3 regions of the Pseudaeromonas paramecii genome follow, and region 1 is predicted to be linked to each of the others. Evidence: predicted binding sites of a transcription regulator. Region 1 holds the regulator's gene; each other region holds the start of a gene.
The links. Region 1 encodes sigma-54, which starts transcription at its own class of promoters, with help from an activator protein. Its sites were predicted from a motif close to TGGCACNGTTTTNGCTT; they were not measured.

Region 1 (7,060 bases):
ATCTGGCCAAGGGGCTGGCCAGCTCGCCCTTCGATGCCGAAGGGGTGCGGACCTGCGACCGGGCCATCATAGAGCAGGGCCGGTTGGCCACCTACCTGCTGACCAGCTATTCCGGTCGCAAGCTGGGACTGGCGTCCACCGGCCACGCCGGCGGCATCCATAACTGGCAGGTGCAGGGGCGTGGCGAGTCACAGGCGCAATTGCTCAAGCAGATGGGCACCGGCCTGCTGGTGACCGAGCTGATGGGGCAGGGGGTGAATATCGTCACCGGGGATTACTCCCGGGGGGCGGCGGGTTTCTGGGTGGAGAACGGCGAGATAGCCTATCCGGTGCAGGAGATCACCATCGCCGGCAACCTCAAGCAGATGTTTGCCAGCCTGCTGGCGGTGGGCAACGACGTGGACACCCGCTCCAGCCTGCGCACCGGCTCAGTGCTGGTGGAGAGCATGAAGCTGGCCGGCAGCTAAGCCTCAGAGCAGGTAGCGGGCCTGCAGTCCTACATAGTGCTCCTGCGCCCGATAGAGATCGGGTTGGATATACAGATGTTCCACCGTGGTGGCACCCAGCAGGGAGCCGGCCATATGGGAGCCGGCATCCAGGGCGGAGAAGCGTCCGCCACTGGCCCATTGGGCGCCCTCGCCGAGCACACCGGCCAGCGAGGAAAGGCCAAAGCCCATCCAGAAGGCGTCTTGTTCGGGGTAGTAGTGATGACTGAGCAGGCTGATGCCGCCGGCCATGGCGGCGCCGCCGGCGAAATGGCTCAACTCGCTGTTGAAGCTGTCGTTGGCGGACAGGGATAGGGAAAAGAGCAAGGCGACGATACCCAGTTGCCATCGAGACATGGTTCACCTCCAGATGTGGCGCTATCTGGGAAAGTATGAACCACTGCAGCATTATTCGTTTTCGTCGAAGCGATCGGCCACCAGTTGTTCCACCGCGGCCATCAGAGCGGCGGCATCGTCTCCCTCGCAGATCACCCGTATGGTCTCGCCCTGGGCGGCTTCCAGCATAAGCAGACCCATCACGGAGTCGGCATCCGCCTGACGCTCCCCATTACAGACCGTCACAGTGGCCGCAAAGCTGGCGGTCAGCTGTACCAGCTTGATGGCGGCCCGGGCATGCAGGCCCAGCTTGTTGACGATGGGCAGGCGCTTCTCAATGCGCGGCATGGGATTTCTCCAGGCTGTGATGGCGGATCTGCACCGTCTTGCCGGCGGCGGTGAAGCGGGCCGCCAGCTGCTCGACGATGAAGACGGATCTGTGCTGACCGCCGGTGCAACCCACCGCCAGGGTCACGTAGCTGCGATTGTTGCGCTCCAGGTGGGGCAGCCAGTTGCTCAGCAGGGTCTCGATCTGCTGTATGTACTGCATCACATCGGCATGGCTGCGCAGATAGCGGCGTACCGGTTCATCCTTGCCGGTGAGGGGGCGCAGCTCGGCAATCCAGTGGGGATTGGGCAGGAAGCGGGCATCGAAGACGAAGTCGGCATCCTTGGCGATGCCGTACTTGAAGCCGAAGGACTCGAACACCAGCACCAGTTCTTTTTCTTTCTTGCCCAGCACCCGCTCGCGGATCTGTTCGCTGAGATCGTGAATGCTCAGGTGGCTGGTGTCGATGCGCAGATCGGCACTGGTGGACAGGGGCGAGAGCAGGGCTGTCTCATGCTGGATGGCCTGCTCCAGGGTCAGTTGCTTGCGGGACAGGGGGTGCAGCCGCCGGGTCTCGCTGTAGCGGCGGATGAGAATGGGGTTGTCGGCATCGATGAAGAAGCTGGTGAATTCCAGATCCGAGGCCTGACGCAGCAGCCCCAGGATACGTTCCAGATCCTCGCTCTGCTCCGGCAGGTTGCGCACGTCTATGCTGACCGCCATCTCCTCGAACTTGCCACGCAGCTCGGCCACCAGTTGTGGCAGCAGGGAGACCGGCAGGTTGTCGACACAGTAGTAACCCAGATCCTCCAGTACCCGCAGGGCTATGGTCTTGCCGGAGCCGGACCGGCCGCTGACGACGATGAGTTTCATGGGCTCCTCAGGGGGCGGTGATCAGTTGGTAGAGCATTTCATCATTGTCCGCCAGGCGCAATTGGCGACAGAGGTTTTTGTCACTGAGTTTTTTGGCAATCAGCCCCAGGGTTTGCAGGTGCTGCTTGCACTGGCTCTCGGGTACCAGCAGGGCAAACAGTATGTCGACGGGTTGGTTGTCGATGGCATCGAAGGGGATGGGCTGCTCCAGGGTCAGCAGCACACCGGTCACCGGCAGCTCGTCCGGGATACGGCCGTGGGGGATGGCGATGGCGCCACCAATGCCGGTACTGCCCAGCTTCTCCCGGGCCAGCAGGCATTCGAACAGCTCCTGGCTGTCGATGCCCAGCTGTGCGGCGGCAAGTTCACTGATGATTTCGATGGCGCGTTTTTTACTGGAGCAGGGAACTGCACTCTTGGTGCAGTTCCCGCTGAGCAGGTCGGAGAGTTGCATGGTTATTTGCTGGAGATCTTTTCTTTGTGTTTGATGAGTTGCCGGTCCAGCTTATCGATCAGGGCATCGATGGCGGCGTACATGTCCGCATCCTGGGCATTGGCAAAGATTTCGCCGCCGTTGACGTTCAACTTGGCTTCGGCGATTTGATTGAGCTTCTCCACGTTCAGGATCACCTGGACGTTATTGATCTGTTCGAAGTGACGCTCCAGCTTGGCAAACTTGGTGGTGACAAAATCGCGCAGGGGATCGGTGAGTTCGATGTGATGACCTGAGAGATTAATTTGCATAACGTCGTCCTTAAGTAGGGCCCCGTAAGTGTGACTTACAGTAGGCGTTTGCGCTGACTAGACGGGGGAATCGACAAGGACTCGCGGTACTTGGCGATGGTCCGTCTGGCTACCATGATACCTTGCTCGGTGAGCAAATCCGCGATCTTGCTATCGCTTAAGGGTTTTGCCGGGTTTTCGGCCGCCACCAGCTTCTTGATCAGGGCACGGATGGCGGTGGAAGAGCACTCCCCCCCACTCTCAGTATTGACGTGGCTGGAGAAAAAGTACTTCAGCTCGAAGATACCCCGCGGGGTATGCATGAATTTTTGCGTGGTCACCCGGGAGATGGTGGACTCGTGCATCTCGACGGCTTCGGCCACGTCGTTGAGCACCATGGGCTTCATGGCCTCTTCACCGTATTCGAAGAAGTCCTGCTGCTGCTTGACGATGCAGTTGGCCACCTTGAGCAGGGTCTCGTTGCGGCTCTCCAGGCTCTTGATGAACCACTTGGCCTCCTGCAGGTGCGAGCGAATGAACTGGGTATCGCTGCTGTTGCGGGCGTGACGGGCCATGGAGGCATAGGTTTCGTTGATGCGGATCTTGGGCATGGCATCGGGATTAAGCTCCACCACCCACTTGCCCTGCTTCTTGCTCACCGCCACATCCGGGATCACATACTGGGAGTCGGTTTGCATCACCCGATTGCCGGGTCTGGGCTCCAGCTGCTGAATGAGATCCAGCACCTCCTTGAGCTCGGACTCCTTGAGCTGCATCTTGCGGGCCAGGGTGCGATAGTCCCGGTTGCCCAGCAGATCCATGTGTTCGGCCAGCACCTGCTTGGCCTCGGCCAACCAGGGGATGCCGGGCGCGTATTGGCCCAGCTGGATCTGCAGGCACTCCTGCACCGAGCGGGCGGCCACGCCGATGGGGTCGAAGTGCTGCACCCGCTTGAGCACGGCGGTCACCTCGTCCAGCTCAACCTGGATATCCTCATCGCTCACCGCCTGAACGATATCGTCCAGATCAATGGTGAGGTAACCCGAGTCGTCGATGGCGTCTATGATGGCCAGGGCGATGGCCTGATCCACCTCGCTAAAGGGGGTGAGCTGCATCTGCCACAACAGGTAATCCTGCAGCGTCTCTGTGGTTTCGCCCTGATAGAGGAAGTCTTCATCGCCACTGATGGGGCTGCTGGACTGGCCGGAACCGGCAGCGGTGTAGACCTCGTCCCAGGAGGTATCCATGGGCAGATCATCCGGCAGCTTGTCCTGTTCCATGGCTTCGCTGGTATCCAGCTGGCTGCTGTCCTGTGCTTCCTCGCTGGGTTGCTCTGACTCGTGGGTATCGCTCTCCTCCTGCTCCAGCAGCGGATTGGCATCCAGCGCCTGTTGGATTTCCTGCTGCAGCTCCAGTGTGGAGAGCTGCAACAGACGAATCGCCTGCTGTAGTTGTGGCGTCATGGCCAGAGACTGACCCAGTCGCAACTGTAAGGATGGCTTCATCTATTTCCGTATGTCCTTGTTAATGCAATGCCGGTGACGAGAAGATCAAATGCTGAAGGCGTCACCCAGGTAAACCCGCTTCACCTGTTCATTGGCCAAAATCTCGCTGGGTGTCCCTTCCGCGATCAGATGTCCATGGCTGACGATATAGGCTTTCTCGCAGACATCAAGTGTTTCCCGCACGTTGTGGTCTGTGATGAGTACGCCCAATCCCCGATCCCGCAGGTGTTCTATGATGCGTTTGATATCGTTCACCGAGATGGGATCCACCCCGGCGAAGGGCTCATCCAGCAGGATGAAGCGGGGCTCGGCGGCCAGGGCCCGGGCGATCTCCACCCGACGGCGCTCGCCACCGGACAGGCTCTGGCCCAGATTCTGGCGGATATGGGTGATGTGAAACTCCTCCAGCAGGGACTCCATCTTCTGCCGCCGTTCCTCCTGGGTCAGTTCAGGGCGGATCTGCAGCACTCCCAGCAGGTTCTCTTCCACCGTCAGGCGACGAAAAATCGAGGCCTCCTGGGGCAGGTAACCGATGCCGTTACGGGCCCGCAGGTGCATGGGCATGGAGCTGATGTCCAGCTCGTCGATGCAGACCTGGCCGCCGTCCTGCTGTACCAGGCCGACGATCATGTAGAAGGAGGTGGTCTTGCCGGCGCCGTTGGGGCCCAGCAGACCCACCACCTGGCCGGCGGCCACCTGGAGGGAGACGTCGCTCACCACCTGGCGACCCTTGTAGCTCTTTTTCAGATTGGCGGCATGTAACAGGGCCATGGCTTAGGGTTTCTCCTGGGCCGGTTGATCGAAGCTGCCCATCTCGTCGGGCAGGAAGATGGTCTTGACCCGGGAGCCTCCGCTGCTTTCGGCCACCATCTGCTGTTTCTGGATGTCATAGCGGATCTGGTCACCGCTGATCTCGTTGTCCGACTGCTTGATGCGGGCGTTGCCAGTGAGCAGTACCATGCGCTCCTTGAGCTTGTAACTCAGGCGATTGGCCTGGGCATCCACCGGCTTGCCGTTATCCAGCACCTGGTGGAAGCGGGCCGGGCGGCCGGTGGCTATCATCTCATCGGCACCCTTGTCACCGTGGCGGATCACCTCCACCTTGTCGGCATGGATTTCGATGGTGCCCTGACGGATCACCACATCATCCAAAAAGGTCAGCCTGTTGTCGTTGAGCTCGGCCACCTGGCGCACCGAGTCCACGTAGACCTTCTGCTTGTAGTCGCTTTGCTTGGCCATCACGGGTTGCAGGCACAGGGCCAGCAGGCACCACTTAAGGCTGGTTGAAGTAGATACCATGACTCTTGTCCAGAATTTCATAAATGCGTTGATCCAGTTGCCCCAGTAAGCCCACACCTTCCAGGTGGAAGCGGGGACCTTCCATGGTCACGGGATGATGGTTACGAACCTCGTTACGGAGCAGATCCATCTCCAGATAGGGAGTCTCGAGCCAGTCCAGGGTGTCATTGGCGGTCAGGGCCAGGATGCGGACCTGATCCCGTAAGATGGCGTTGTCGTTGAGATTGAGGATGCCCTGCTTGGCGCTGATGCGCCACTGGGCTTGGCCCTGCTCATCGTGAGCAATGATAACGGGGTTGAACAGCTCCGTCTGCTCCAGCTGATTGTAATATTCGGTATAGTCCGCCGAGACCTCGTTACGCAGCTGGCCGTTGTCGCCAAAGTTCAGGTACTTGAGCTTGTTGGCGGTAAAGGTGGGCTGGTAGTACTCCTCGGGATTGGTGAGGGTGCCGGACTGACGATCGGCCTCAAACCAGCGCCAGCTCAGCAGGCTAAACAGGAAGAGGGCGCCGATGAGCAGATTTTGCCGACTCATACCGAGGGCCCCTGTGCCGATTCCAGGGCGCCCAGGGCCTGCAGGATCAGATCGCACAGCTCCCGTACCGCCCCTTCGCCGCCCTTGAGCCGGCAGATGAAGTCGGCCCCCTGCTGTACCAGCGGATGGGCATCAGCCACCGCCACTCCCAGTCCGCAGGCGCGCATCACCGGCAGGTCGATGACATCATCGCCTATGTAGGCCACCTGGTCGGCGGTCAACGCCAGCTTCTGCAACAGCTGCTGATAGACGGGCAACTTGTCCCCCTGACCCTGATAGACGTGGCGCACGCCCAAGGAGAGCATGCGATCACTGACGATGCGCGAGGAGCGCCCTGTGATCACGGCCACCTCAATGCCCTGACTCATCACGGCCTTGAGGCCGAATCCATCCTTAGTATGGAAGCTCTTGAGCTCTTCGCCGTTGTTACCCAGGTAAATCTTGCCGTCGGACAGCACGCCGTCCACGTCGCAGATCAGCAAACGAATGCGACGGGCGGCCTCCAGGGTCGCTTGGGGGACGGGGCCGTAGGGCGTATCAGCCATCTGACTCATACCACCCCCGCCTTGAGCACATCATGCATGTTGAAGGCACCCACCGGCTTGTGGTCGCCGTCCACCACCACCAGGCCGTTGATCTTGCGGGACTGCATCAGCTGTACCGCCTCGGCGGCCAGCATGTCGGGACCGACCGTGATGCAGTTGGCGGTCATCACCCGGGCGATGGGGGTTTGATGAATGTCGATCTGCTGATCCAGGATGCGGCGCAGATCCCCGTCGGTGAACAGGCCCGCCAGACGGCCGTCGGCCGCCACCACGGCGGTCATGCCCAGCCCCTTGCGGCTCACCTCCAGCAGGGCCTGGCTGATGCTGGCATCCTGGGGCACCTGGGGCAGCTCGTCGCCGGCGTGCATCAGATCGCTGGTGCGCAGCAACAGGCGGCGACCCAGGCTGCCGCCGGGGTGGGAGAGGGCAAA
Region 2 (7,060 bases), on a different contig from region 1:
CGCTGATCCAGCACTTGGCGCCCCGACTGGCGGCACAGGGCAAGGGGGTGGTGATCAATGTGGGGTCGATTTACGGCGAGGTGGGGCCGGACTGGTCGCTCTATCAGGGGACCCAGATGGCCAATCCTGCGGCTTATGGCGCCAGTAAGGGGGGCCTGCATCAGCTCACTCGCTGGCTGGCCACCACACTGGCGCCGCAGATCCGCGTCAACACCCTGATCCCTGGCGGTATCTTCCGCCAGCAACCGGCCAGCTTCGTCGAGGCCTACCAGCGGCGCACCCCCCTTGGGCGCATGGCGACTGAGCAGGACATGTTGGGGGCCTTGCTCTATTTGGCCTCGGATCTCTCCGCCTATGTCACCGGTCAATCCCTGTCGGTGGACGGCGGCTGGCAGGCCTGGTGAGCAGAATCCTTACGTTATCCACCTAGCAAGCAGGCGATAGCACCTTGGTGCTGACTGAATGTAGCGCCGAGCTCAATGTGTCGTCGGCGACTGCGAGGACAGCTGTTGCTTGGGCTTGGATTTAGGATTATTGGTGTCGGCATTTTGTTGACTCACCGTCGTTTTTTTGGCGCTAGTGCTGGGCAGTACGGTTTTCCTTGGTATAGTAAGGCCGGTTAACGCCATATGGGCGTCGAAAAGAAGGAATAGGGGATGGAAGTAAAGGGCAACCTGCTGCTTATCGACAACGACGACAGCCGCCGCCAGCAACTGGAGACGGTGCTTTCCTTCATGGGGGTGCCCTGGCAGAGCGGGGCGGAGGAGGATTGCCTGGCCTACCTGGCCAGTGCCGACGATCTGATGGCGGTGGTGGTGGGTAGCCTGACAACGACTGACCTGGATAGCCTGCTGGCGACCTATCCGCAATTGCCCTTTCTGTCAGCGGCGCCGCGGGATTTGGGCCCGCGCAACCTGATTGCCTGCCTGCAGCAGCCGGTGCAGTACGAGAGCCTGACCCAGCAACTGCACTATTGTCAGTCTTATCTCTCCTTGCACCCGGCGCTTAAGGGCACCGAGCACAGCCAGACCCTGCTCAGGCTGCTGGTGGGCAAGGGTTCGGCCATCCAGAGTGTGCGGCGCTTGATTGGCCAGGTGGCGGATAAGGATGCCAACGTACTGATCCTGGGGGAGTCCGGGACCGGCAAAGAGGTGGTGGCCCGCGCCATTCATGAGTTGTCACCCCGGGCCGCGGGCCCCTTCGTGCCGGTCAACTGTGGTGCCATTCCCGGCGAACTGCTGGAGAGCGAGTTGTTTGGTCACGAGAAGGGGGCCTTCACCGGCGCCATCTCGTCACGCCGTGGTCGTTTCGAGCTGGCCCAGGGCGGTACCCTGTTTCTGGATGAGATAGGTGACATGCCCATGCCCATGCAGGTGAAGCTGCTGCGGGTGCTGCAGGAGCGGGTGTTCGAGCGGGTGGGGGGCGGCAAGCCGATTGTCGCCGACGTGCGCATCATAGCGGCCACCCACCGGGATCTGGAGCAGATGATCCAGCAGCAGAGTTTCCGCGAGGATCTCTATTACCGCCTCAACGTCTTCCCCATCGAAACGCCGCCCTTGCGGGAGCGGGCCGACGATATCCCCTTGTTGCTGCAGGAGCTGCTCAACCGTCACAGCGCCGAGCATCACGCCTGGATCCGCTTCACCCAGCGGGCCATCGAATCCCTGATGCAGCATCACTGGTCAGGTAACGTGCGTGAGCTCTCCAACCTGGTGGAGCGCCTGCTCATCCTCTACCCCAACCGCATCGTGGATCTGCACGAGTTGCCGGCCAAGTACCGCTACGGCGATACCGGCGATAGCCTGGCGGCCCCGGCCGGGGAGTGGGAGGAGCGGGATGCCCTGGCGCAGATCTTCATGGACGAGCCAGAGCCGGTAGAGCAAGCCGTCGCCGCCGATCCCTTTGCCCAGGTGTTGCCGGAGGATGGGCTCAACCTCAAGGAGATGCTGGCGGAGCTGGAGATGGAGATGATCCGCCAAGCCTTGGACGCCCAGGAGGGGGTGGTGGCGCGGGCTGCCGACATGCTCGGCATGCGCAGAACCACTCTGGTGGAGAAGATGAAAAAGTACGGCATGAGCAAGGAGCTCTAAGCCAATCTTTTGACTAGCACAGCTAACCTTTTGTAAATCAATACAAATATATCTTGGCATACTTTTTGATTCACTCCTGGCAAGTGTCAAATACCGGAGTGGATCATGTCTGCCTCATCGCCTCTCATCGAACTGGATATCGCCGCCCGTGGCCGGCGGGATGCCGGTCGCCTGCGTTCCGTGTTCGAGGCCTTGCCCTCGGGCCTGCTGATCCTCGATGGCCAGGGGCGCATCGCCGAGGCCAACCAGGCGGCCGAGGGGCTGTTGGGACATCCCTTGCAGGGGGAGGCCTGGGTGGCAGTGATCCAGCGGGCCTTCAGCCCGCGGCAGGACGACGGTCACGAAGTCTCCCTGCGGGATGGCCGCCTGGTGCAGTTGACCACCTCACCCCTGCGGGATGAGCCGGGGCAGCTGGTCGTCATCACAGATCTTACCCAGACCCGCCAGCTACAGGCCCGGGTGGCTCACATGCAGCGCCTGTCGGCCCTGGGCCGCATGGCGGCCAGCCTAGCCCACCAGATCCGCACCCCCTTGTCAGCCGCCATGCTCTATGGCGCCAACCTGGCCAACCGGACCTTGAGTCTCGAGGCCCGCGGCAACTTCCAGCGCAAGCTGATGGACCGGCTGCGGGATCTGGAGCAGCAGGTGAGCGATGTGCTGCTGTTTGCCAAGAGCGAGGAGCATCTGGCGGTGAGCGAATTGTCGGTGCAGGGGCTGCTGCAACAGGTGCAGGCCGGTGCCGAGGCCATGATGAACCAAGCCGGTGCCCGGCTGGATATCAGCCTGCCGGAGCCGGATCTCCTGCTGCTGGCCAATGGCAATGCCCTGTCCAGCGCCATCAACAACCTGCTGGCCAATGCCCTGCAGGCGGGTGCCCGGGCGCTCTTGGTCAGTGCCGAGCGGCAGGCGGAGCAGGTGGCCATCCGGGTGGTGGACAACGGCAAGGGCATGGCGCCTGAGCTCGTCCAGCAGATCTTCGAGCCCTTCTTCACCACCCGCTCTCAGGGCACCGGCCTGGGGCTGGCGGTGGTGCAGTCGGTGGTGCAGGCCCATCAAGGTTCGGTGGCGGTGGCTTCCGTGCCTGGTGAGGGCAGTTGTTTTACCCTGATGCTGCCCTTGCAGCGTCAACAGGTCGCCGCGGCGACAGGAGGAGCGGCATGAGCCAATCACGCATTCTGGTGGTGGAAGACGACGCCGGCCTGCAGGAGGCCATCGTCGATACCCTGTTGCTGGCGGGCTATGACTGTCTGGCGGCGGACAGCGGCGAGGCGGCCCTCCTGTGTCTGGGGCAACAGGCGGTCGACATGGTGATCTCCGACATTCAGATGGGCGGCATGGACGGTCACACCCTGCTGGCCAATCTCAAGCAGAAATGGCCTCAACTGCCGGTGTTGCTGATGACCGCCTACGCCAACATCGATGGCGCCGTGCGGGCCATGCGCGAAGGCGCCATTGACTACCTGGCCAAGCCCTTCTCGCCGGAGGTGTTGCTCAACCAGGTGAGCCGCTATGTGCCGCCCCACAAGGTGGAGCGGCACACGCCGGTGTTTGGCGATGCCAGCACCGGCGAGCTGCTGCAGCTGGCGGCCCGGGTGGCCCGCAGCGACGCCACCGTGATGATCTCCGGGCCCAGCGGGGCGGGTAAGGAGGTGCTGGCGCGCTATATCCACGATCAGTCCAGCCGCTGTGACGGTCCCTTCGTGGCCATCAACTGTGCCGCCATTCCGGAGAACATGCTGGAAGCCACCCTGTTTGGTTACGAGAAGGGCGCCTTCACCGGCGCGGTGCAGGGCTGTCCGGGCAAGTTCGAACAGGCCCAAGGCGGCACCCTGCTGCTGGATGAGATCACCGAGATGGAATTGGGGCTGCAGGCCAAGCTGCTGCGGGTGCTGCAGGAGAAGGAGGTGGAGCGCCTGGGCAGCCGCAAGACCATCCCCCTGGATGTGCGGGTCATCGCCACCAGCAACCGGGAGCTGCGCCAGGCGGTGAGCGAAGGGGAGTTTCGCGAGGATCTCTTCTACCGGCTCAACGTCTTTCCATTGCGCTGGCGTCCCCTTGCCCAACGGCCTGGCGACATATTGCCCATCGCCCGTCACCTGCTGGCGCGGCATGCCCAGGCCCAGGGCGTGGCGGTCCCCGAGTTGTCCCCGGTGGCGGCGGCGCGCTTGCAGGCCCATGGCTGGCCGGGCAATGTGCGGGAGCTGGATAATGTCATCCAACGGGCGCTGATCCTGTGGCAGGGCGGGGTGCTGGAGGCCGAAGATCTGGTCTTCGATAGTCAGGAGCTGGATTGGTCGGCCCCCGCGGTGCCGCCGGTGGGGTTGGCCGATGAGGTGGGGGGTCTGGGGGGTGAGCTGCGCCAACAGGAGCAGCAGATCATCCTGGAGACCCTCAGTGCCTGCCAGGGCAGCCGCAAGGCGGTGGCAGAGCAGCTGGGGATCAGCCCGAGGACCCTGAGATACAAGTTGGCCCGCATGCGTGAGCAGGGAATCGACGTTCCCGGCTGAGCCGCCCATTTTTCACGTTTTTTCATATTATTAGGCGCACCTTTTTGCTAAGGTGCGCCTTGCGTTTTCATGGCACCCTCCTTGCATTGACCTGATATCTAGTTCCGATGTCAAAAACACGACATCCCGCAAGGAGTGGTTATGAACGTACCCGGATCCTCTCTGTTTACTGAGCTCGAGGCCATGCGCGTCGAGGCTCGCGGTCTGCCGACCCAGGCGGTGCGCAATGATCTTGGCGTGAACGATGTGCACTCCAGCTTCGGTAAGATGCTCCAGGATGCCCTGGGCAACGTCAACGAGCTGCAGCAGACCACCAATGATCTGCGCACCCGCTTCGACATGGGGGATCGCAGCATCAGCCTGTCGGATGTGATGATCGCCGGGCAGAAATCCTCCATCGCCTTTGAAGCCACGGTGCAGGTGCGCAACAAGGTGCTTGAGGCCTATAAAACCATCATGAACATGCCGGTGTAAGGGGGCTATCGTGGCCGAGGAAAAGCGTAACGACCTGGTGGTCAGCGATAATCATGCGTCGTTGGGCGGCCTCGACGATACGGTGCCCATGCCCAAAGCCTCGCCTTTTGGTTTCTTGTCCAATCCCGATGTGCTGCGCCAGGTGACCCTGATCCTGGGGCTGGCCATCTGTCTGGCCATTGCCGTCTTCATTCTGGTGTGGGGCAAGGAGCCCGAGCAGCGTCCCCTGGGCCAGTTCAACACCGAGGAGCTGGTCAAGACCCTGGATTACCTGGATCAGCAGCAGATCCCCTACAAGGTCAACGGCAACAGCATCTTCGTCAATGCCGATGACTACGCCAACATCCGCTTGCAGCTCAAGCGCGCCGGCCTGTCTGCCCCCGAGGCCGCCACCAACAACGGCGATAGCCTGCTGCTCAAGGATCCGGGCTTTGGCGTCAGCCAACGGCTGGAGAACGAGCGTCTGAAGTTCAGCCGCGAGCAACAGCTGGCGCGGGCCATCGAACAGTACAACAACGTCTCCAAGGCCGTGGTGCTGCTGGCCATCCCCAAAGACAACGTCTTCGCCCGTAACGAGCGTAAGCCCAGTGCCACCGTCGTGCTGACCCTGGGCAGTGGCAGCCTCAAGCAGGAAGAGGTGGATGCCATCGTCGATACCGTGGCCTCCGCCGTCCATGGCCTGGAGCCGACCCGGGTGACGGTGACCGATCACAACGGCCGCCTGCTCAACTCCGGCTCCCAGGATCCGCTGGCCAGCCGTTCCCGCAAGGAGTTCGAGCTGCAGCAGAAGCAGGAGCTCGAATACAAGCAGAAGATTGACGCCATCCTGGCACCGGTGCTGGGCATCGACAACTACACCGCCGAGGTGGACGTCAGCCTGGACTTCACCCAGGAGGAGCAGACCAGCAAGAGTTTCAACCCGGATCTGCCGGCGGTCCGCTCCGAGATGACGGTGGAAGACACCAAGATGGGCAACGGTGCCGTGGGCATCCCCGGTGCCCTGTCCAATCAGCCACCGCTGGATAGCAAGATCCCCGAGCAGGCCACCGGCAGCAGCCAGCAGAGCCAGGGCTCCGGCAGCAGCCGCAAGGAGGCCACCCGCAACTTCGAGCTGGACACCACCGTCAGCCACATCAAGCGCGCCGCCGGCAACATTCGTCGCCTGACCGTGTCCCTGGCGGTGGATTACACCGCCGTCAAGGGCGAGGATGGCACCGTCACCCGCCAACCGCGCTCCCAGGAAGAGCTGGAGACCCTGCGGCGCCTGCTCAAGGGCGGCTTGGGGTTTGATGTCAGCCGGGGTGATCATATCGAAGTGGTGAGCGTGCCCTTCAACCGGCCGGATCTGGAGGCGGTGGCCGAAGAGCCCATGTATGAGCAGGCCTGGTTCTGGCGTGCCATGCGTATCGTCGCCTCCGTGCTGGTCATCATAGTCCTCATCGTCACTGTGGTGCGGCCCATGCTCAAGCGCCTGCTCTACCCGGATGCCAAGGGCGAGGGCAAGGAAGTGGATCTGGACAGCTCCATCGCCCTGGAAGGGGATGATGATCTGAACCTGCTGGCCAATCAGGCCGAGATGCAGGAACCCATCTTCGGCATGCGGCAGGGCCAGCTAATCCTGCCGGATCTGCACAAGGATGAAGACTTGCTCAAGGCAGTGCGGGCACTGGTGGCCAACGAGCCGGATCTGGCGGCGCAGGTGGTCAAGGAATGGGTGGTGCGGGAACTTGAAAAATGAGTGAAGCCAACAAGGTAAGTCATATCAGCAACGAACAGCAGCAACTGCTGGATGCCATGAACGGCATCGAGAAGGCGGCGGTGCTGATGCTGAGCCTGAACGAAGAGGACGCGGCGCAAATCTTCCGCCATCTGGAGCCCAAGCAGGTACAACGGTTGGGGATGGCCATGGCGTCGATGAAAGACTTCAGCCATGACAAGGTGACCGCCGTTCACCGCCTGTTTATCGAAGACATCCAGAAGTTCTCCAAC
Region 3 (7,060 bases), on a different contig from region 1:
GGGTGAGTGACAGAGTCAAAAAATTGGTGTCTTTTCGTCCCTTCAACTTGCTGGATAGCTATAGCTTGTTGGGCAAGTTTGACATCATTTTTTGTCGTAATGTGTTGATCTACTTCTCTCCTGAGATCAAGTCCAAGATACTCAACCAGTTCGCTGGCAGCCTGAATCCAGGTGGCTATCTGATGTTGGGGGCCTCTGAGTCTCTGACTGGCTTAACCGACCGCTTTGAGATGATCCGGTGTAATCCGGGGATTGTCTACAAGCTCAAATAACCTCCCTCCCTAGCCAGTGGCACACCTTTTGCTTAATTTCTAGCAGGAGGTGCGCCATGACCATTTCATTCGACAAAGCATTCGGGATCCACCAGTACACCATAGGGGTGCGTTCTCAGCGGGCCGAGGTTCTGGCTGGCAACATTGCCAATGCCGATACCCCCGGCTACAAGGCCCAGGATCTGGACTTTTCCAGTGCCTTGAGTCAGGCCCAGGGTTTGCAAAGTGGAACCACAGAATTGATGCGTACCAATAACCAGCACCTGGCTGGCGCCAGCGCCATGAGTGGCACGCTCAAATATCGGGTGCCGCTGCAGGCCGATACGGGGGATGGAAACACCGTCGATCTCCAGCAGGAGCGTAGTGCCTTCCTGGAAAATGGTCTGGAGTATCAAACCTCATTGGAGTTTCTTAACAGCAAGATCAATGGCTTGCTTAAGGCGCTCAAAGGAGATCAAGTATGAGTCTCTTTCGGATTTTTGATGTTGCCGGCTCGGCCATGAGTGCCCAGTCTGTGCGCTTGAATACCACCGCCAGTAATCTGGCGAATGCCGACAGCGTGAGTTCCAGTGTGGATGAGACTTACCGGGCGCGGCGGCCAGTTTTTGCCGCCATGTTGCAGGAAGCCGGCAGTGGACAGCCGGGGAGCGAGGCAGTGGGCGTGCAGGTGCAAGGCATAGTCGAGAGCGATGCGCCGTTACTAAAAGAGTTCAACCCCAATCATCCCATGGCGGACAAGGATGGCTTCATCTACAAGCCGAACGTCAATCCTATCGAAGAGATGGCGGACATGATCAGTGCCTCCCGCTCCTACCAGACAAATGTGCAAGTGGCCGATACCGCCAAGCAGATGTTGTTGCAGACGCTGCGGCTGGGCAAGGGCTAAGGAGTAGAGCATGGCTGACTATAGCGCCTTGACCGGCGTCACCACCACGGCGTCAACCCAGACTAGCAGCACCAGTAGCAGCAGTAGTAACGGCACCCTGGGGCAGGCAGATTTTTTCAAGCTGCTGACGCAGCAGCTTTCGTATCAGGATCCGTTCAAACCGACGGACAACTCCCAGATGATTTCCCAGATGGCCTCGTTCACCACGGCCGATGGTATCAATCAGCTCAACACCCAGATGACGAGTCTCAACGACAACATGACCTCCAGCCAGGCGTTGATGGCATCGAGCCTGGTGGGTCAGAAGGTGTTGTCACCCACCAGTAACGGCTACCTGACACAAGGCGATACCGTCAAAGGGGTGGTCACCACAGGGGATGGGGCGAGCAACTTGAAGATGAGCATCACGGATGCTGATGGGAACCTGGTGCGCGAGATTGCCATCGATGGCAAACAGACCGGGAATTACAGCTTCGAGTGGGATGGCTTGGACAAGAATGGAAACCCCGCACCAACCGGTACCTATACCTTCAAGGCCAATGGCTTGGTGGGGAGTGAACGACAGGATTTGGGGGTGTTGACCTACGGGCAAGTTGAGAGCGTCACGCTCGGCAACAGCCAGGTTGCCACCGTAGTGAAGGTTCAAGGGATAGGCAGCATACCGTTGTCGCAGATCCTGGAAATATCCAACTAGCCGTCGGCGCTAAGTGAGAGGTAATACCCATGTCATTTAATATTGCCCTGAGTGGTCTGTATGCGGCCCAGAAACACCTGGATGTCACCGCCAATAACATTGCCAACGTCAACACGGTTGGTTTCAAGGGGTCACGCGCCGAGTTTGCCGATGTGTACTCCTCCTCGATCTTTGCCAATGCCAAGACCCAGGTGGGCAGTGGGGTTTCCACCTCGACCGTTGCTCAGCAGTTTCACCAGGGGGCGTTGAACTTCACCAATAACTCGCTGGATCTGGCGATTCAAGGGAACGGCTTCTTCGTCACCGCAGCCAATATCGGCGATCTGGATCGCACCTACACGCGGGCTGGGGCATTTCAGCTCAATTCCAGTGGCTATGTCACCACAGCCCAGGGCGATTACCTGCAGGTCTATGACGTCAACGATGATGGCACTCCCAAGACGGTCAGCCTGGACTCCACTATTCCCTTGAGGATTCCGGATGCGGCGGGGAGTCCGGAAGCGACCTCAAAGGTCAACATGAGCATGAACTTGCCGGCGGGCTCCACAGCCCTGGATCCTGCCAATTTTGATCCCACTGATTCCGATACCTATACCTCTTCTACGTCAGTGGTGGTGTATGACTCATTGGGTGAGTCTCACACCATGACCCACTACTTCGTCAAAGACTCGACGGCCACCAATACCTGGCGCATGTTCAGCTATATGGATGATCAACCGGTGGATATTACCGGCGGGTATACGCCTGGGGGCTCAGTGCCGTCAGGTGCCACCCTGGTATTTAATTCTCAGGGCCTGCTGGATACCACAGTGGCCACTAACCCCAATCCCAATCCCATTGTGACCGAACAGCTGGGCAGCGGGGGCGCCGGCATCATCACTAATGGCGCCGATGGTACTCAGACCATCGAGATTGACTTCGATAGCATTACGCAATATTCGTCCTCCTTTGAAGTGACGGCTTTGTCTCAGGATGGTTCTACCGTCGGTCGGTTGACCAAGGTGGATATCGGCGCAGACGGTCTGGTGGCGGCCACCTACAGTAACGGCACCACCACCAAGCTGGGGGCTATCGCCATGGCGAACTTCCCCAACTCACAAGGGTTGACTCAGGTGGGTGATACCTCTTGGAAGGCATCCTTATCGTCCGGCGATGCGGTGCCGGGGCAGGCCAATACGGGTACCTTCGGCAAGATCCAGTCCTCGGCCTTGGAGGCGTCCAACTCCAACCTGACCTCTGAGCTGGTGGAGCTGATTACGGCCCAGCGCAACTACCAGGCCAACTCTCGGGCGTTGGAGGTCAACAGTACCTTGCAACAGACCATACTGCAGATCCGCTAACACCGGCATCACCTCACGGGCAGCTGACAGGCTGCCCGTTTTTTTTGACTTTTAGCCTGGTCGTTACCCCCTTATTTTCCTCCTTCTCCCGCTTCGCTAGCCGCTGAACATTACTTGGCATCATCTTTGCTTCGTCTCACTTAAGTCACCATTTTGACTGGAGTGGGTTATGGACCATCTGTTGTACCTGGCCATGTCGGGCGCCAAAGAAAACATGAACAGCCTGACGTTGCGCAGCAATAACTTGGCCAACGCCAACACCGTTGGTTTCAAAGCGGACCTGGAGCAAGCGCGGGCCATGCAGGCCTTTGGCGACGGTCTGCCGTCCCGGGTGTTCTCCATGACGGAACGTCCGGGCCAGAGTTTTGCCCAGGGCGGCTTGATGACCACGGGGCGGGATCTGGATGTGGCGGTGGAAGGTGACGGCTGGCTGACGGTTCAGGACGCCCAAGGTGGTCAGGCCTACACCCGCATGGGCAACCTGCAGCTCTCCCCCTATGGGGTGCTGCAGACCAGCAATGGACTCAATGTGCTGGATGATGCGGGTCAACCCATAGTCTTGCCCCTGCCGTTGGAGAAAATCTCCATCAACAAGGACGGCACCATAGTCGGTCGTCCCGAAGGGGCGGCACCCAACGGCATGGAAGAGTTTCAGCGCATCAAGCTGGTCAATCCGGATATCCGTAGCGTGGACAAGGGCAATGATGGCCTGTTTCGCCGCAAGGACGGCCAGGCTGAGCCGGCCTCGGCTGACGTCAAGCTGGTCTCCGGTGCCCTGGAAGCCAGTAACGTCAACGTGGTGGATGAGATGACCAACCTGATCCGATTACAGCGGCAGTTTGAGACGCAGGTCAAGATGATGCAGACCGCCCAGAAGAACGATGAAGCCCATACCCAGTTGTTGCGTCTGAGCTAAGCGACGAGGAGAAGATTATGAATCCGGCATTGTGGATCAGTAAGACGGGGCTCGACGCCCAGCAGACCAACATCTCGGTCACCTCCAACAACCTGGCCAACGCCTCGACCGTCGGTTACAAGAAGGGGCGGGCCATCTTTGAAGATTTGCTCTATCAGAACATCAACCAGCCCGGGGGCCGCTCCTCGGCGGATACCACCCTGCCCAACGGCTTGATGCTGGGGGCCGGCGCCAAGGTGGTGGCCACCCAGAAAAACTTCAGCCAGGGCAACGTGCAGACCACGGATAACTCCCTGGATGTGATGCTCGAGGGCCGAGGCTTTTTCGAAGTACTGCTGCCGGATGGCACCACGGCCTACACCCGCAACGGTCAGTTCTCCTTGAACGACGAAGGCACCATAGTGACTTCCGGCATGGGCTATGCCATTCAGCCGGAGATCCAGATCCCCGAGAATGCCCAGAGCATTACCGTGGGCTCGGATGGCCAGGTATCGGTGCAGTTGATGGGGCAGGCGGAATCCCAGGTGGTGGGGCAGCTCACGGTCACCGACTTCGTCAACCCCGCCGGCCTGCAGCCCATGGGGGAGAACCTCTATCTGGAAACCCAGTCCAGCGGGGCGCCCCTGCAAGGGGTGGCCGGGGCCGATGGTCTGGGAGTGATTAAGCAGGGGATGCTGGAAACCTCCAACGTCAATGTGACCGAGGAGCTGGTCAACCTCATCCAGGCGCAGCGTGTCTACGAGATGAACTCCAAGGTCATCTCCAGCGTGGATGAGATGATGTCCTACGTGACACAACGTCTGTAAAGAATTGAAGGAGGCCGCCATGAAGTTGGCACTCTGTTTGGCCGGATGCGGGCTCTTGTTGGCCGCCTGCTCCACGACACCCAATATGCCGAAGCCGGATGATCCGGAGTTTTCGCCGGTGATGCCGGAGGAAAGCGTGGTGAACATGGAATCAAACGGTTCCATTTTCAGCCAGAAGCAGACCACCAGTCTCTACTCTGACATCAAGGCGCGTCAGGTGGGCGATATCATCACGGTGCAACTGGTGGAGTCCACTTCCGCCAAGAAGAATGCCAACAGTCAGCTGGGCAAGGATTCCAGCCTCGGCCTGGATGCCCTGGAGCTGGGGGGCAAGCCGGTGACCGTCGGTGGCTATGACACCAGCGTCGGCATGGGGGCCAACAACAGCTTCAAGGGGCAGTCCAAGGCCGATCAGAGCAACAGCCTGCAAGGCAACATCTCGGTGACCGTCACCCGGGTGCTGCCCAACGGCAACCTGATGGTGCGGGGCGAGAAGTGGATCATGCTCAACACCGGCAACGAATATATCCGCATCACCGGCATTGTCCGGGCGGAGGATGTGCAGGCCGACAACACGGTGGAATCCCAGCGGGTGGCTGATGCGCGCATCTATTACGGTGGGACGGGTGACTTTGCCAATACTCAGGAGCGGGGCTGGTTGGCACAGTTCTTTAATAGTCCCTGGAGTCCGTTCTAGGAGTAAGCCAAATGACAAAATTCCGACACCTGACTGCCATTGCCCTGGGGCTCAGCCTGCTGCTGCCCCAGGCCCAGGCGGCCCGTATCAAGGATCTCGCCTCGGTGCAGGGCGTGCGTACCAACCAGTTGATCGGCTATGGCCTGGTGGTGGGCTTGCCGGGCACAGGTGAGAAGAACAACGCCTTCTCCGAGCAGACCTTTCGCACCATGCTCAACAACTTTGGTATCAAGGTGCCGGACTCCCTCAAGCCCAAGATCAAGGATGTGGCGCCGGTAGCCGTGCATGCGGAACTGCCGCCGTTCTCCAAGCCAGGGCAGACGGTGGATGTGACCGTTTCCGCCATTGGTGAGGCCAAGAGCCTGCGGGGCGGTACCCTGCTGCAAACCTTCCTCAAAGGGGTGGACGGCCGGGTGTATGCCCTGGCGCAAGGTTCGCTGGTGGTAGGGGGCCTGGGGGCCGAAGGGGCGGATGGCTCCAAGGTAGTGATCAATACCCCGACCGTGGGACGGATCGCCAATGGCGCCACCGTGGAACGTGAGGTGCCCAACGCCTTTGGTCAGGGTGACACCATCACCTTCAACCTCAACCGTGCTGATTTCACCACCGCCAAGCGGTTGACGGATGTGATTAACGGCTTGGTGGGGCCGGATACCGCCCGCGCTTTGGATGCCACCTCGGTGGAGGTGTATGCCCCGCGGGATCCGGCGCAGCGGGTTTCCTATCTGGCCACCCTGGAGAATCTGGAAGTGGATCCGGCGGATGAGGCGGCCAAGATCATCGTCAACTCCCGCACCGGCACCATCGTCATCGGTAACCAGGTGCGTCTGCGTCCGGCGGCCATTACCCACGGTGGCCTGACGGTGACCATCAGCGAACAGCAACAGGTCTCCCAACCCAACGCCTTGGCGGGCGGCAATACCGCCGTGACCAACAACTCCAACATCAATGTCCAGCAACAAGACAGCCGCATGTTCAAGCTGGATACCGGCAATACCCTGGATGACCTGGTGCGGGCCGTCAATCAGGTGGGGGTGGCGCCCGGGGATCTGATGGCGATTCTGGAGGCGCTGCAACAGGCGGGTGCCATTCAGGGTCAGCTGGTGATCATCTAAGGTAGCGGAGGCCGTATGGACAAGTTTACCCAGACCGGCGTCGTCGATGACATCCGTTCCCTGGATCGGTTGCGGCAGTTGAGTACCCAGGGCAAGGCCAGTCAGCAGCAGGCCCTGGAGGCCGCCGCCCGGCAATTTGAGTCCCTGTTCACCCAGATGTGGATGAAAGGCATGCGCCAGGCCAACTCTGTGCTGACCCAGGATAGCCCGCTGAACAGCCGCTACACCGAGTTTTACCAGGGCATGCTAGATCAGCAGATGTCCGCCACCGTCAGTCCGGCGGGTGGCAAGACGGGCCTGGCCGCCATGCTGGTGCGCCAGTTCTCCGGTAATC

Region 2: a site for sigma-54 is predicted at 4,668-4,684, ahead of fliE (flagellar hook-basal body complex protein FliE). Genes of this name have one in related genera too.
Region 3: a site for sigma-54 is predicted at 3,308-3,324, ahead of flgF (flagellar basal-body rod protein FlgF). Genes of this name have one in related genera too.

Annotation. Positions count from the first base shown of each region.
Region 1 covers NZ_BAABFC010000012.1:5,822-12,881, forward strand. Annotated here, with positions in the region: gene pmbA (metalloprotease PmbA) at 1-467, shown strand, start outside; gene ABD847_RS08590 (hypothetical protein) at 471-842, opposite strand; gene ABD847_RS08595 (HPr family phosphocarrier protein) at 894-1,169, opposite strand; gene rapZ (RNase adapter RapZ) at 1,156-2,022, opposite strand; gene ptsN (PTS IIA-like nitrogen regulatory protein PtsN) at 2,030-2,476, opposite strand; gene hpf (ribosome hibernation promoting factor) at 2,479-2,766, opposite strand; gene ABD847_RS08615 (RNA polymerase factor sigma-54) at 2,802-4,250, opposite strand; gene lptB (LPS export ABC transporter ATP-binding protein) at 4,296-5,021, opposite strand; gene lptA (lipopolysaccharide transport periplasmic protein LptA) at 5,025-5,549, opposite strand; gene lptC (LPS export ABC transporter periplasmic protein LptC) at 5,524-6,084, opposite strand; gene kdsC (3-deoxy-manno-octulosonate-8-phosphatase KdsC) at 6,081-6,638, opposite strand; gene ABD847_RS08640 (KpsF/GutQ family sugar-phosphate isomerase) at 6,635-7,060, opposite strand, start outside.
Region 2 covers NZ_BAABFC010000009.1:143,331-150,390, reverse strand. Annotated here, with positions in the region: gene ABD847_RS06120 (SDR family oxidoreductase) at 1-404, shown strand, start outside; gene ABD847_RS06115 (sigma-54 dependent transcriptional regulator) at 657-2,090, shown strand; gene ABD847_RS06110 (sensor histidine kinase) at 2,196-3,251, shown strand; gene ABD847_RS06105 (sigma-54-dependent transcriptional regulator) at 3,248-4,597, shown strand; gene fliE (flagellar hook-basal body complex protein FliE) at 4,739-5,071, shown strand; gene fliF (flagellar basal-body MS-ring/collar protein FliF) at 5,133-6,809, shown strand; gene fliG (flagellar motor switch protein FliG) at 6,806-7,060, shown strand, end outside.
Region 3 covers NZ_BAABFC010000009.1:170,130-177,189, reverse strand. Annotated here, with positions in the region: gene ABD847_RS06255 (CheR family methyltransferase) at 1-272, shown strand, start outside; gene flgB (flagellar basal body rod protein FlgB) at 329-736, shown strand; gene flgC (flagellar basal body rod protein FlgC) at 733-1,158, shown strand; gene ABD847_RS06240 (flagellar hook assembly protein FlgD) at 1,169-1,852, shown strand; gene flgE (flagellar hook protein FlgE) at 1,882-3,192, shown strand; gene flgF (flagellar basal-body rod protein FlgF) at 3,362-4,108, shown strand; gene flgG (flagellar basal-body rod protein FlgG) at 4,126-4,914, shown strand; gene flgH (flagellar basal body L-ring protein FlgH) at 4,934-5,611, shown strand; gene ABD847_RS06215 (flagellar basal body P-ring protein FlgI) at 5,623-6,726, shown strand; gene flgJ (flagellar assembly peptidoglycan hydrolase FlgJ) at 6,742-7,060, shown strand, end outside.